Pseudovibrio sp. Tun.PSC04-5.I4: one gene and its partner. The protein of the gene in region 2 interacts with the protein of the main gene of each other region in a pairwise test. Links are inferred from orthologs where the notes say so. Each region holds a gene or a part of one and is shown on either strand. Other genes may lie near its edges.

The links.
Region 1: the proteins of ileS (region 2) and rbsB interact in binary tests that used the Escherichia coli proteins (3 or more experiments, as listed by UniProt). The link is inferred for Pseudovibrio sp. Tun.PSC04-5.I4 from one-to-one orthologs.

What each region holds. Positions count from the first base shown.
Region 1 is NZ_FNLB01000006.1:1,198,273-1,205,714, reverse strand. Bases 1-2,962 are described here. They hold rbsB (ribose ABC transporter substrate-binding protein RbsB), read right to left. Parts: upstream 1,942-2,962; coding sequence 1,060-1,941; downstream 1-1,059. Other genes in these bases: BLS62_RS10570 (sugar ABC transporter ATP-binding protein), read right to left, coding at 2,923-2,962; rbsC (ribose ABC transporter permease), read right to left, coding at 1,973-2,917; BLS62_RS10585 (LacI family DNA-binding transcriptional regulator), read right to left, coding at 1-989. Outside these bases: more of BLS62_RS10570, read right to left, coding at 2,963-4,416; rbsD (D-ribose pyranase), read right to left, coding at 4,457-4,876; BLS62_RS10560 (hypothetical protein), read left to right, coding at 5,676-6,200; BLS62_RS10555 (transposase), read left to right, coding at 6,258-6,611; IS66 family insertion sequence element accessory protein TnpB, read left to right, coding at 6,608-6,955; BLS62_RS10545 (IS66 family transposase), read left to right, coding at 7,103-7,442. UniProt on the Escherichia coli protein: Part of the ABC transporter complex RbsABC involved in ribose import. Binds ribose. Also serves as the primary chemoreceptor for chemotaxis.
Region 2 is NZ_FNLB01000006.1:393,746-401,693, forward strand. The notes cover bases 2,698-6,165. They hold ileS (isoleucine--tRNA ligase), read right to left. Parts: upstream 5,835-6,165; coding sequence 2,898-5,834; downstream 2,698-2,897. Other genes in these bases: lspA (signal peptidase II), read right to left, coding at 2,698-2,826. Outside these bases: BLS62_RS06840 (M16 family metallopeptidase), read right to left, coding at 1-1,264; BLS62_RS06845 (hypothetical protein), read right to left, coding at 1,432-2,169; more of lspA, read right to left, coding at 2,368-2,697; BLS62_RS06860 (DMT family transporter), read right to left, coding at 6,179-7,150; BLS62_RS06865 (DMT family transporter), read right to left, coding at 7,308-7,948. UniProt on the Escherichia coli protein: Catalyzes the attachment of isoleucine to tRNA(Ile). As IleRS can inadvertently accommodate and process structurally similar amino acids such as valine, to avoid such errors it has two additional distinct tRNA(Ile)-dependent editing activities.

The DNA of each region.
Region 1 (7,442 bases), 810 kb from region 2 along the record:
TTGACAGAGTTGCGCATAATGAGTTCCGGAACCAATTGAACCACCGGCGGCATTTCAGTTTTTTCTTCAAGATGACTGATCAAGGTTTCTGCAGCGCTTAAGCCGAGTTCAAAGCTTGGTTGTTTAATGGTGGTCAGTGCTGGAGACATATAGGAGGCATATTCAACATCATCGTAACCAACAATGGACATATCCTGCGGAATGGAGAGCCCCTGCTCCTGCACCGCCCTGTAAGCCCCCATAGCCATAAGGTCGTTGAATGCGAAGATAGCATCTGGTCTCGTCTCTAATGCCAGAATTTGTTTCATCGCCTCATAGCCGCCAGAAGCAGTGAGCATTCCAGCCGCCAGCCAATTCTCATTTATGGGCAGATGAGCGGCCTCCATCGCCGTTTTGAAACCTTGTAGGCGCTCGATAGATCTTGGATGGTCATCCGGCCCCATTAGACACCCGATCTTTGTCAGGCCGCGGTCAATCAGATGTTTTGTCGCGATACGGCCACCGAGGACGGAATCATCCTGCAAGGTGCACGCATTTGGATGGGGTGCGGAGTCCAAAATCGCCTTTGGCAGCTTGCCCAGTTTGCTAAGCTGATCGTAAAGAGCCGGATCCGTTTTGGTGGTCATCACCAGAAGCGCATCAATGCGGCGCTGAAGAAGCGTCGTTAGATTGGCAAGCTGTCTATCTGGTTGATGACCTGAATTACACAGGATCAGGCTGAAATTGTGTTGGTAGCATCCCTCTTCGACACCGCGAACGACATCTGCAAAAAATGGGTTGGAGCTTGAAGATACCAGCATACCGATGATGTTGGTGCGTTTTACCTTCAAGGCACGGGCCATCATACTTGGTTGAAACCCGAGGTTTTTGATTGCCTCAATCACCCGTTGTTTGGTCAGGGGAGCAACAAAGCGGGTCTCATTGATAACATGAGACACTGTAGAGACGGAAACGCCCGCAACCTGTGCAACATCCTTGATACTGACCATTTTAACTCCGGTTTAGGACAATGGGCCCGGCGCATACGCCAGACCCTTTTTGTACTATAGATACTGAGGTTTACTTGGTAACCAGCTTTAGTGCTACTGGGGTGTACGTATCAACTTTTTCACCCTTAAGAACTTTATCCGCAATGTCTACGCCGATGGAGCCGATCATGCCAGCCTGCTGCGCTACGGTTGCCAGCATTGTACCTTCTTCAACAGCTTTTACGCCATCTTCAGTTCCATCAAAGCCAACAACAAGGATGTCGCGATTAGCTCCTTCAATCGCCTTGATTGCACCCAGAGCCATTTCATCATTGTGAGCAAAGACAGCGTTGATTTCTGGCTGTGCCTGCAGGATGTTCTCCATGACGTTCAGACCTTTGGTGCGGTCAAAATCGGCAGGCTGTACAGCCACAACTTCAATACCGGAAGCACCAAACATTGCTTTCCTGAATCCTGCACCGCGATCACGCGCAGCAGACGTTCCTGGAACGCCTTCCAGTTCAACAACCTTGCCACTGCCGCGAAGTGTTTCAACGATCAGCTCGCCCGCCATTTCGCCGCCCAGAATATTGTCTGAGGCAACGTGAGACACAACTTTACCTCGGTTAGCACCTCGGTCAAGGGTGACAACTGGAACGCCTTTGCGATTTGCAGCGCGGATGGAGCTGGAAACTGCATCAGAGTCAGTTGGGTTGATGAGCAACAAAGCAATATTTTTGCTCAGCACGTCTTCAACGTTTGCCAGTTCTTTTGCTGGATCGTTCTGGCTGTCGAGAACAACGATCTTGTAACCAAGTTCGTTTGCGCGTGCTTCAGCACCTTCCTTCAAAGTTACGAAGAACGGGTTGTTCAAAGTGGACACGACCAGTGCCAGTGTGTCCTGCGCCATAGACGCTGTTGTTGAGCCAAGAAGAAGTGCTGCACCAGCTGCCAAACTAATAATTTTTTTCATAGGTAACCTCCCAAGTGTCAAGTTGTTTTGCTTAAGCATTTGCTTTGCCACGGCTGTCAACGACAACCGCAAGAAGAATAACCGCACCTTTGGCGATCATCTGGTAGTAGGATGAAACATCCATAATATTCAGTGCGTTGTTCAACACACCAATAATAAGGGCACCAATAATGGTGCCGAAAATACGGCCTTTACCGCCAGCCAGACTGGTTCCGCCCAGGACTACAGCTGCAATGGCGTCCAACTCGTACCCAAGGCCTGCTGTTGGCTGTGCAGATTCAAGGCGAGCTGTTAAAATGATGCCTGCGAGCGCTGCCAGTGCGCCGCTGAGGGCATACACAGCAATCTTGACCTTTTTGACATTGATGCCGGACAGACGAGCCACGTTCTCATTGCCGCCAATGGCATAGACGTAGCGGCCAAAACGGGTCTGTGAGAGCAAGAACCAGCAGAGTGCAAAGATGATCGCCATCACGATTACAGGGTGGGGAATACCGAAGAGATAGCCTGCTCCGAACTGATAGAAGCTTTCCGCAACATCATAGTCGCCCGTAGAAATTGGGCGGCCTTGCGTATAGACCAGCGTAGCACCGCGGATCATGGTCATACCGACGAGCGTGGCGATGAACGGCTGGACGTTGAAATAGCTGATGATAACGCCGCTGGTTGCGCCAAGAGCAGCACCAACGCAGAGCGTTGCGACAAGCGCAATCACCAATGGCGTATCCAAACCAATCAAGCTGGCACAAATGGCACCAGCAAACGCAAGGATAGACCCAACGGACAGGTCAATGCCTGCAGTTAGAATGACAAAGGTCATTCCCATTGCAATGATGGCGTTGATGGAGGTCTGGCGTAAAATGTTGAGCATATTGTCAACACCAAGGAAATTGGCATTGGCAAGAGAGACGAAGGCCATAAGAATAATCAGGCCAATCAGAGACTTATTTTCACTGAGGAACTCGTTGAGTTTCATGTGGTTTACCCGTTTATCTGGCCTGCAACGGCGCAGCGCATTATGTTTTCCTGAGTGGCATCAGCCCGTTCAAATTCGCCTGTCAGCTTCCCGTCTGACAACACCAGAATTCGATCAGAAATGCCGAGGAGCTCTGGCATATCTGAGGACACCAGCAAAATGCACAGGCCCTGTGCTTTCAGTGTGTTAATCAAAGAATAGATTTCGCGCTTAGCACCTACATCAACCCCGCGCGTCGGCTCATCAAGAATGAGAACGGTTGGTTCGTGTACGAGAGATTTGGCGATTGAGACCTTCTGCTGGTTACCACCAGACAGATTGGAGATAATTGTATTTGCATCTCGTGTTTTGATGGCGAACGCTTTGATATATTCGCTGATCGTAACGGCTTCTGCGGCTTTGTTGACGATACCCAGGCTGTTACAAAACCTTTCAAGTCCACTCAAAGACATGTTGCGGCCAAGCTCTTGAGATTGCACCAAACCTTCGTGTTTGCGGTCTTCGGTGACATATCCAATGCGCGCTTTTACGCCATCCTGCGGTGATCTAAGGCGAATTTCGGCGCCATCGACTTTAACAATTCCGCTCTCGATTGGATTTGCGCCAAATATCGCTTTTGCAAGTTCCGTACGCCCTGCTCCAACAAGACCTGCAAAGCCAACGACCTCGCCTGCATGTGCGGAAAATGAAATATCGTTGGTCCCATGAGCGGTGAGTTTTTCGACCTCCAGACGAATTTCGCCCGGTGCAGCTGGAACAAAAGGATATTGATCAGAGAGCTCGCGGCCAACCATATAGCGGATGAGGTCATCCTCAGTGATCTCGCTCACAGGCCCTTGATGCACCATCTGCCCATCACGCAAGATGGCGATGTCATCACACATCTGGAAAATTTCACCCAAACGATGCGAGATGAAAACCAACCCTTTGCCTTGGTTGCGGAGCTCGCCTACAACTTCAAACAGGATCGCTGTTTCAATATCGGTGAGCGCATCTGTTGGTTCATCCATGATGATCACTTCAGCATTGAGAGACAATGCACGCGCAATTTCAACCATTTGTTGTTGGGCTATGGAGAGCTTTCCAAGAAGCATACGCGGATCGATATCCTGCTTCAACTGCCCTAGCCACTTGCGGGCTTCACGGTCAATTACATCCCACTGAATGCGACCAAACCTGGTTGGTTCACGGCCAAGAAAAATATTTTCTGCAACACTCAGTTCTGGGAGAAGATTAAGTTCCTGGTGAATAATGCCTATGCCTGCATCCATGGACTGGCGCGCAGTGTTAAATTCAACTTCATTGCCCTTGAACACCACCTTGCCTGCATCGCGTCCATAGATGCCAGCTATGATCTTCATGAGCGTAGATTTGCCTGCCCCGTTCTCCCCTGCAAGCGCAACAACGCGGCCCGCATGAATGGTGAAATCGACAGATTTGAGCACGTGCACTCCAGAAAAGGATTTCTCAATTCCTTGCAGTTCTAGAAGGGTTGTCACTCTATGTCCTCTTCTTAGGTTTTAAGAATGCTCGTGCTTGCTAAAACGCGACGCCCGAATAAAAAATAATATTTGCGTATGGAGTACATTCGCCGGTGCGGACAACAGCCCGACAGTCGGCTGTCAGTGCTTTGAAAGCATCGTGGGATACACTCGAAATTTCCACTCGGGTATTTTGCTGCTTAGATATCTCAGCAATGAGTGTCAGAACTCTGAGATGATAAGCTGGCTGCTGCTCTACCAATTCGTCCGCTATCACAACGCGTTCAACCTGCATTTCATCAGTGATCGCTTTGGCCGTTTCAAGCATTGCTGGTAAACCTCGCATAACTGCAAGATCAATCCGCATAACGTTTTGCGGAATTGGCAAGCCTGCATCTCCAACACACAGACCATCACCATGGCCCATATGAGAAATAATACCGGATACCGGAGCGTTTAAAAGTACGCCCTTCTTCATTGCGGAAATCCCCCATCGTCTCCCGACCTGAGAATAAGATATCAGGCACAAACGACTCGCGCAACCGTTTGCGCAACCGTTTGCGTCAGTATTCGAACGAAGTGAAATATCATAATTATTCTAAATCAGCGCTCTTGTTTGGCCCTACAAGTTCAGCGGGATACTGACGCGATTTGAAAAATATTAGCCGGCACAATCAGTTATTATTAAAAGCTGTGGTGATTTGCGAGGAGTCCCGATGCCATTTTTGAATGATCTCTTCCTCATTTAGGCAATAGTGTCTCAGGTAATCTGCTTGGGGATATGTGTGCTCTCCGGCTGAAGTTTATTCACTGAATGCAGAAAGTGCGCCTAGCCTGCGACATCTTTTGGTGTGCTCTGAGACCAGTTGCAAAATGTTTTTTTGCAGTCAGCCTCAGCGCACAACGCCTGCTTAGTGTTGGTCTCCATATAACCGTTTTCTACCCATAAAAAGACGAAGCGTCATTTCGCCTAGAAGGCAATACTCAATTTACCTTCAGCTCACGAAGCTAAATGAGTGCCATTATCTGTTCTAGTTATTATTTGCACCGCTCAAATTACTGTGCGAAGCCTTTGGTAACTCGAAGTAATTCCTCTTGATTAGCAATCAAACAAAATTTGTTGTGTCCAGAAAGCAAATCTATAAGAGGGCTGTTCTATATTTCCGCAAAGCGTGATTACGCATGGGTTCTCACCTGCTTCTTCTGTCGGCAGATGCTGATAATGTTGGGAAATGTGCGGAGTTGTTTCAATTTCCGCCGCAACATGAATGTAGATAATGGAAAACAGGATTTCATTATATCGACCACCAGCGCCCTTTCCGGGAGACGCAGTAGAAGGCTGGAGGAACTTTAGCAATTATCTGAGCTCAGACCCTCTTGGTGTTATTCCAAAGGAGCTCTATGAGTGTGCTATTTTCCAATTCGATGACGACGACCCCCGCAAGTTCCTCGTAAACGATCCTAAATTACTGTCCCGAGTTCTGGAAGAGCAACAAGCTATTTTTCCAAAGGGCGGTGGTATTGCTGACCTACTAAAACCCATACTACATAATGGTTTAGTTTCTGCAGAAGGCGTAGAATGGCAGGACCAACATGAGATGGTTGCACCAATCTTCTCAAATACGAGTGTGCGTATTTCCTTCGGTTACCTTCAAGAAGCTCTTAACTCTTTTGTTGAACGCTTTATAGAACATGCTGAAAGCGGCGCGACCATACAGCTGGCCGATGAGATCAACTTTCTGGTCGCTGACGTCAATTTCCGGGTAAGCACCAAGGGAACCCCCTCTTTTTTAACCTGCTGAGACCTGTCATTTTCGCGTGATGGCGCTGATTTTCGGTGCGATAACAGGAGATTTACTGTGAGCAAGAATGGTGGTGGCAGTGGGCCCAGATATTCGGATACATTCAAGATGCAGTTGGTCGCGGAGAGCTTGAATGCAGGGACGACGGTGCCTATGGTCTCGAAGCGGCATGGCGTTTTAGCCAGCCGTATATACGCATGGCGGCAGGATGAGCGGTTTAGGGATGGGTCACTGGATCCGTCCGGCTTTGCAGTCGTTGAGGTAACAGATGCGCCGACGCTGGAAGACATCCCCTTCCCACTGTCAGAAGCGCGCATAGAGATCATACTTGAGAATGGGCGCAGGCTGTCCATCAGCGATAGGGTCGATGCAGGCTTTGTTGTGGAACTGGCACGAGGACTTGCGGCATGATCCCTGTTTTGGCGGATGCTAAGATCTGGCTGGCTGCGGGTGTCACAGATATGAGGCGCGGGTTTAACGGGTTGGCTGCTCAGACGGAACAGGTTCTGGCGGGAGATCCATACTCAGGCCATCTGTTTTTGTTTCGCGGGCGGCGCGGTGATACTATCAAAGTGATATGGTGGGACGGCCAAGGCGCGTGCCTTTTTACCAAGCGCCTTGAGCGGGGCCGTTTTGTTTGGCCTTTGGCCAAAGACGGCAAGATCAGCCTGAGCCGTGCACAATTGGCGATGCTGTTGGAAGGCATAGACTGGCGAATTCTTAAGAGGACTTGGCGGCCCACCATGGTCGGATAAGGCCTTGTTTTATTGGGATGTCCGGTTGTTTTGAATTCCCAATATGCTCAAAACATGCTATAAAGTTTCATGTCTGAATTGCTTCCAAATTTTGTTAATTTACCCCATGATGTGCAGGCTTATATCGCCGCGCAGAGGGTGGAAGTCATGAGTTTGGAAGCAGAGCTTCTGGAATCGAGCCTCACCAATGCAGCGGAACAAAAGCGCCTCAAGTCAGTAATGCAATCAGAACTGGTTGCAGAACGCACTGCCCATTCTCTGTCGATCCAAAGCCGCGACACAATCATAGCCGATCTACGCCTGCAACTGGATGGCCATAAGAAGCATCGTTTTGGCGTACGCTCGGAAAGCCTCGATCAGCTTGCATTGGAACTGGTGCTCGAAGAGCATGAGATTGCGCAGGCAGCAGAGACTGGTATCGATGAAGGCACGCCAACTGCTGAACAAGAGGCCAAGCCGCCGCGCGCGCCGCGCCAGCGCAAGCCGT
Region 2 (7,948 bases):
TACGAGCCAGAACGTCCTGCTTATCTTGAGCGTAGATAGCGGAAGCGAGCATGGACCGTTTGGAGCGCTCCACTTCTTCAGCTGTTACACCGTTTTCAATAATACCATTGATGACGGCCAGAGCTTTTTGTTCAAGGTCTGCAAGTGAAGTGCCATCCTTAGGGGAGGCATAAAGGATGAAGCGTGTAGCGTCCAACGCAGTTGATTGATACCACGCACCGGCGCTGGTTGCGATTTGTCCTTCAACAACGAGATCTTTGTAGAGCCGGCTGTTGGCACCACCGCCCATGATGTCGGAGAGCACTTCAAGCGCCTCAGATTCTCCGGGGGCTGATGTTGTGGAACTCGGTACAATCCAACCATGCTGAAGGCTAGGCTGTGCCACTTGATCACTTTGCAGCGTGACTTCCCGGTTTCCCGGAACCACCTGAACCTGTGGGCGGTCACGTGAGCCCGGTTCAGCGCGTTGTTCAACCTTGCCATAGGTCTCGTTTGCGAGCGCTAGAACGTCTTTCTCATCCACATCACCTGCGACAATGAGAATGGCATTGTTAGGCGTGTAGTATTTGTCATAAAAGGCGATGGCATCGTCTTTATTGAGCGCAGAAATTTCGTTTTTCCAACCAATGACAGGAATGCCATAGGGGCTGTTTGGAAATAACACCTGATCGAATGTCTCGGACAGGCGTGCAGCTGGACTGCGATCCACACGTTGTGACCGCTCTTCCAGAACCACATCACGCTCAGGAATAATCTGCTTTTCAGTCAGGATGAGGTTGGACATACGGTCTGCCTCAAAACCCATCACCATCTTCAGGTGTTCTTTTGCGACCTGCTGGTAGTAGGCGGTGTAATCCTGAGAGGTAAAGGCATTCTCTTGCCCGCCAACTTCAGCAACCTTTTTGGAAAAAATGCCCTCTGGTGCAGTGCTAGTTCCCTTAAACATGAGATGTTCAAGAAAATGCGCGAGGCCGGATTTACCCGGTTGCTCGTCAGCCGCACCCACTTTGTACCAGATCATGTGGGTAACAATAGGTGCACGACGATCAGGAATAACGATAACCTGAAGGCCATTATCCAATGTGGATTGGGATATGTTTTTTCCGCCTATGCGGATATTTGAAAAATCTTCAATAGAGGCTTTGCCAGCGTTATCAGCCGAAAAGACGGCAGTGGGGCTGGTAAAAAGCAGAAGGCTCAGAGCGAGAGCCTTAAATGGAGTAGACCGACCAATCACGAGGGGAGCTCCCTTTGAAATGAGCAAGACACAGCTCATCATTCTATAGCGTGATCGTGGTTAATCTCCTCGTGAATTATTCGTAATCTATTGCGAACATAATGAAAAAAGCGCGAACAAGGTCGCGCCTACTTCATATTTTCGTAAGGAATTGAGCAAGGCGGGCAAAACCCGAACCTTGCAATAACAATTGGTTACTGCTTGCTCATATCGATGCGAGCACCGTCTTCAATGGCAGCAGCTTCACGTTTCTTACGAACTTCTTCGCTCTCATCAACATCAGGTGTTGCAAAGGCAATACCTGATACAGGAGTGGAATAATCCACTGGCGGCTCAGTCAGGTAACGACGCTGAGGCTTACACTGTGGATTGTCTGGAGAACAAATAGGCGTTTCAACCGCAGCGCCACCAATTTGTTTTTGAGCTTCCTTGTATTTTTTTCCAAGAGCAGCAAGTTCTTTGGGACTTAATTTGTCGCCATCCAAAAGCTGCTGTTGCCGTTTCTCAGCTGCAAAGTCGCGAGGACGTGCTGCGACCTTCTTCAGGGAAGGATGGCCGCGCATCTGTTCAATAGAAAGTGGTTGGCCCGGTTCTACCTTGTAGAAGGCACGGATTTCTTCCAGCTCTTGCTGGGAGCGATCTTGCGGCCAGTTGCTTGCAACCTCGGTCAGTTTGCGACTATCCGGCCGAGGGAGATTGTCAGCTTTGGAAGGCATCACGAGCGGGGCACGTTCTTTGTACTGAATGTCCGCATTTCGTTGTGATTGCAGCCCAACAGCATTCATCACTTCGGACATCAGGCCAGAGTCGCTGGATTCGCCTCCATCACTAAAATCACCAGCGCCAGTCATACACGCGGACAATGTAAGTGAGAACGCGCAAACGAGAGACGCACGAACGACGAATTTTCTGCTACGGCTTTGCAATTTCATTACCCTTGTTTCCCGATCACCATCAAAGCGGTGTTTGACAGGCATCACGGGTTTTATGACGGCCTGCGAAATCTGTAGTCTTCATATTCCAGTGATGCCACCTTAAAGCAGGAATCACAAAAGCATGAAGGCCCTATTAGTGAAGTTATGCCCAGAACCACCCGATATTCCCCACATATAAATGAGAATTAGGCAGTATTAGGGCCGCTCCTCGCGATTCTTACCAATAAACAATGTGTCCAGAAGTAATCCTGCGGCCCCAAGAACGATCCACACGTCTGCCAAATTGAAGACGTACCAAGAGAATTCACCCACATGGAAGTAGATGTAATCGACGACCTGACCATAATAAAGCCGGTCCCATCCATTGCTAAGTGCGCCAGATAATACAAGTCCGAGGCAAAAGGCTTCCAAACGATTAGTAGAGCGTGTGCTCCAGAACCAGATGAAAATGGAAGCAAGGATGGTAAAGCCAGCAAGTCCCCAACGCCCAAGTTCTGTTGTTTGTTGGAACAGACCGTAAGACACACCTTTGTTCCAGACCAATACCAAATCGAGAAATTGGCCTAAGGGAATCGGTGGTGCACCGCCACCGGAAAAATACCCGACAGACCAGAGTTTGGCGGCCTGATCAATGACCAGGCCAACCACAGCCAAAAGGAGGACCAGGGAACTGTAACTTCCCCAAAACTTCAGCTTTTTCAAAGCAAACCCTCGTCGTCAGAAGCTCAGGCAGCAGCGCCGTCAATTTCGCGTATTGCAGCCGCATCGCGCAGTGTCAGATCTGGATAATCAGCATCTGTTCCAACTTCTGGAAGGATCTTCCAAGAGCGAGCACACTTGTTACCTTCAGCAAGACCTGGAACAACACCAACGCCAGCAATGTCATCAAGAGCAAACGCACCTTCTGGAGCAGCCTCAGAAGACAGGCTCAACTGAGATGTAATCGCAATTTCCGCCATATCCAGTCCAGAAAGGGCAGACATAAGCTCAGCATCAGCCACGTAAACAGTTGGATGGTTTTCCAAGGAAGAACCGATACGCTTTTCACGACGCTCAATTTCAAGAGCACCAGTGATCACACGGCGGACTGTACGGATCTTTTCCCATTTGGCGGAAAGATCATCATTACGCCATGCAGAGGAAACCTCTGGGAACTGCTGAAGGTGAACAGACGTTGCAGCATCGCCATAACGGTAGTTCCAGCTCTCTTCCATGGTGAAGGGAAGGATTGGTGCCAGCCACAAGGTCAGGTGACGGAACAGCTGCTCAATCACATAAAGCGAGGACTTACGCTTTGCAGAAGAAGGGGCATCACAGTAAAGCGTGTCTTTTCGAACATCGAAGTAGAACGCAGACAGCTCAACAGACATGAAGTTGAACAGCGTAGAGCAAACGCGTTTGCTGTCGAATGCGTTGTAGGCATCACGAACCTGAAGATCCAAATCAGCCAAACGGTGCAGCATCAGCTGCTCCAGCTCATTCATGTCGGCCAGAGTAACTTCTTCGCCTTGGTAATGAGACAGTGAGCCAAGCATGAAGCGCAGTGTGTTGCGCATCTTACGGTAGGCATCAACGTTGGTCTTGATGATCTCAGGGCCGATACGCTGATCTTCAGCAGAATCCACAGAACCAACCCACAAACGCAGGATGTCCGCGCCGTACTGTTTGATTATGTCTTGTGGTGCGACCGTGTTGCCCAAGGATTTAGACATCTTCCGACCATGCTCATCCATAGTGAAACCATGGGTTAGAACGGCATCATAAGGAGCGCGACCCCGGGTGCCACAACTTTCCAGCAGAGAAGAGTGGAACCAACCGCGATGCTGATCTGTACCTTCAAGGTAAAGAACGTAATCATCACCGCCAACGCCTTTGCGGTTCGGGTTCAGGTCTTCACGACGTTCCATGCAGAATGCGTGGGTTGAGCCGGAATCGAACCAAACATCAAGGATGTCGGTTACTTTTTCGAAGTTTTCAGCATCGTAGGCCTCGCCGAGGAAGCGCTGTGTTGCGCCCTCATCAAACCATGCATCCGCACCTTCGTTCTGGAAAGCTTCAAAGATGCGTGCATTGACTGCATCGTCCTTCAAAACATCACCAGTTTCTTTGTTCACAAGCACGGTGATCGGCACACCCCATGCACGCTGACGGGAAAGAACCCAGTCAGGACGCGCTGCAATCATCGCGTTCAAACGGTTCTGACCTGTCGCAGGCACAAAGCGGGTCTCAGAAATGGCTTTCAGCGCGCGAGCGCGCAAAGTGTCACCCTTGGCTTCTTCGGTAAGCTCTTTGTCCATGTAAACAAACCACTGAGGCGTGTTACGGAAGATCAAAGGTGCTTTTGAGCGCCAGGAATGTGGGTAGGAGTGCTTAACGCGGCCACGAGCGATCAGGCGACCAACTTCAGTCAGTTTCTCGATGACGGCTTTGTTGGTGGAACCTTCCTTGCCCTTGCGGTCAAGAATGTAGCAACCTTCAAACAGTGGCACATGCGGGTAGTAAGCACCATCTGGCTGCACTGTCATTGGAACTTGTTCAGTACCAGCCTTGGCAAATGCATCCCGGTTATCCAGGAACATCTGGAAATCTTCCTGACCATGACCAGGCGCCGTATGTACAAAACCTGTACCAGCATCATCAGTGACGTGATCACCAGCCAGCATTGGGACCTTAAAGTCGCTGAAGTAAGTTCCGGCACCGTCTGCGTGTGCAAGTGGGTGTTCGCAATATTCGATCTTCGCAGGGTCTACATCCCCAACGCGTTCATAGGCAACAACGCGGGACGCCTCAAAAACACCACTTGCAAGGTTGTCAGCAAGAATAAACTCTTCACCAACCTTCGCCCAGTTGTCCTCTGCAGCTTCAGTAACATTGTATAGGCCGTAGCTGATGTCGTGAGAAAATGAGATCGCACGGTTCGCAGGGATGGTCCAAGGCGTGGTTGTCCAGATAACCACTTTCTTGCCGATCAGCGCGTCATCGCCGGAAACCACATTAAACGATACCCAGATTGTGTGTGACGTATGATCTTCGTACTCGACCTCAGCTTCAGCAAGGGCAGTTTTTTCAACGATGGACCACATAACTGGTTTGGAACCACGATACAGCTGGCCGGATGTCGCGAACTTCATCAGTTCTTTAGCGATCACAGCTTCACTGTCGTAGCGCATGGTCAGGTATGGGTTGTCCCAGTCTGCTTCAATGCCAAGGCGTTTGAATTCTTCACGCTGAACATCAATCCACTTTTCTGCGAACTCACGGCATTCCTTGCGGAACTCGTTGACCGGTACAGCGTCTTTGTTCTTGCCTTTTTTGCGGTACTGCTCTTCGATCTTCCACTCGATTGGCAAACCATGACAATCCCAGCCCGGAACATAGTTCGCATCAAAGCCCTGCATCTGCATGGAGCGGTTGATGATGTCCTTCAAGGTCTTGTTGAGCGCATGGCCAATGTGGATGTTGCCGTTCGCATAAGGAGGGCCATCATGAAGAATGAACTTAGGCTTGCCTGCGGCCTGCTGGCGCATAGCTGTGTAAAGATCCTTGTCTTTCCACTTTTCTAAGATCTTAGGTTCGTTCTTAGGAAGGCCGGCTCGCATAGGAAAGTCGGTTTTTGGCAGATTGAGCGTATCTGAATAATCGCGGCTCGTAGTATCGGTCATGTGGCAGTCCGCTTATGTGGGCACGTGTTTGCCCATCGGCATTTGTAAAAACGCAAGAAGGTGCGCAAGCTTAATAGATCTGCCGCTGGTGCAGCAGTTGTGGGTCTCCCGGTACTTCAGGGCGCCAAATAGGGCGTCTCAGCTGAAGGCCGGGCCAATAATTCGAAATTGGCACACCTTGGAGGAAGTCAAAGGAGCAGTCCTGTTATCATTAAACTCAGCTAACATAATGAGAGCTTTTAGCAGCGGTTCCCTGAGGAATAAAGAGCTAAAGCGTTTTCCCTGAAAGTGGCCCCATTTTTCAAAGAAAATCCGCATAAATTAGGGAATAAACGCGCCTGCGCTCAATAATGCCGTTTAGGGGAGGTCTCAACCAGTTGCTCACTTGCCATTTGCCGCCGCGTCGCGGTCCGCTCGCGGTGTGCAATGTAAACACCACCGCCAGCAATCAAGGCAACACCAAGCCAGACAAACATGTCAGGAACATCCCCAAACAACACATAGCCAACGGCTGTCGCGCTGATAATCTCTGTGTAGCTTAACGGAGCAAGCACGGATGCTGGTGCGCGATCAAACGCCAGAACGATACACCCGTGTGAGGCAAAGGAAATGACACCCATCAGCAAGAACAGAGGTAGATGCGGGAGAGCCGGAGTGGTCCAAGCCGCTGCCTCAAACCCCAAGAGGCTGGAAATGATGACCAAGGGAGTAAGCGTCAGCACACCTGCAACACCCGTTGCAAGTTGAATGCCCAGCAAAGAGGCCTTACCGGAAAGCTTACGAGTAAGCACAAGATAAAACGCAAAGCATGTCGCCGCAGCAAGCGGGAGTAGGGATGGCAAACCAAGCGCACTTGAACCAGGGCGTATGATAATCAAAGCCCCGATCATACCAATAAAAACAGCGGACCACCTGCGAACGCCCACTTTCTCTTTCAAGATAATGGCAGAGAGCATCGTGAGGATCATCGGTTGTACGAAGAAGATCGCAATGGCATCCGCTAAGGGCATGTACTTCAGGGAGCTAAAGAAAAAGATCGAGCAGATCGCAAGGCAAGCCCCACGCACCAACTGCATGCGGGTGATTTCTTTTATGAGCGAGCTGATGGACCGTCCCATAACCACAGCAATAACCAGCACGACAAGTGCCTGACAAAGAAACCGTCCCAGCGATACCTCAACAGGTGAAATAAATGCAGAAAGGTACTTCGCTGTGCCATCCATGAACGGTGCAAGCGACATGGCGGAAACCATAAAAAGAATGCCATGAAGGCCTGCGTTGGAGGCAGGGTTTCCCTGCGATATTGTTGTTGTCATGTTGTTCTCGGAAAATGGGGACACGCTGGCATATCAGAGTATGGGAGCGGGGTAAGGACACGTATTGACGCACCAAGCACAATGTTGCGCAAGGGACAGCTTTGCCGCGCACAGGTTCTATTCAGTGCAGTTATCTAAAGAGTTCTGAGGCCGATCCTCAACTATGCGAAGACTTGGGCTTTCTCTCTGCATGGGCAAGGATAATGCCGCTGGAAAAAAGCAGAAAAACCCCGACCCAGATGAACTCATCAGGCACTTCATTAAAGACCAGATACCCAATCAGGGTCGCTGAGAAGATTTCAATGTAGTTGACGGGCGCAAGGAGGGAAGCTGGTGCGCGCTCAAAGGCTTTCACAAGCAGAACATGAGCAATAAGCCCTGTACCACCAATTCCGAGCAGAAAGGTTATGGGGAGAGTGAAACTATCTGTCGGGTGGGAAACCACCAGTTCCCCGCCAAAACCTGTTAGCCACGCAAAAACGAGAATTGGCAGGATCAGCAAGGTGCCAGCAAAGCCGGTGGCAAACTGAATAGCGAGCTGGGAGGCTTGACCGGAGAGCTTTCGCGTAAGCATCAAATAACAGGCAAAGGAGATGGCGGCAGCCAGCGGCAAAAGCGCCGCCGGTTGAAATACACCGGTTCCGGGCCGAATGATGATCAAAACACCCGCAAAGCCCAAGAAAACGGCAAGCCAGCGTTTCATTCCCACTTGTTCTTTCAGGAACATGGCAGAGAAGATGACCAAAAACACGGGCTGGATGAAGAAGATGGCTGTTGCGTCCGTCAAAGGCAGATATT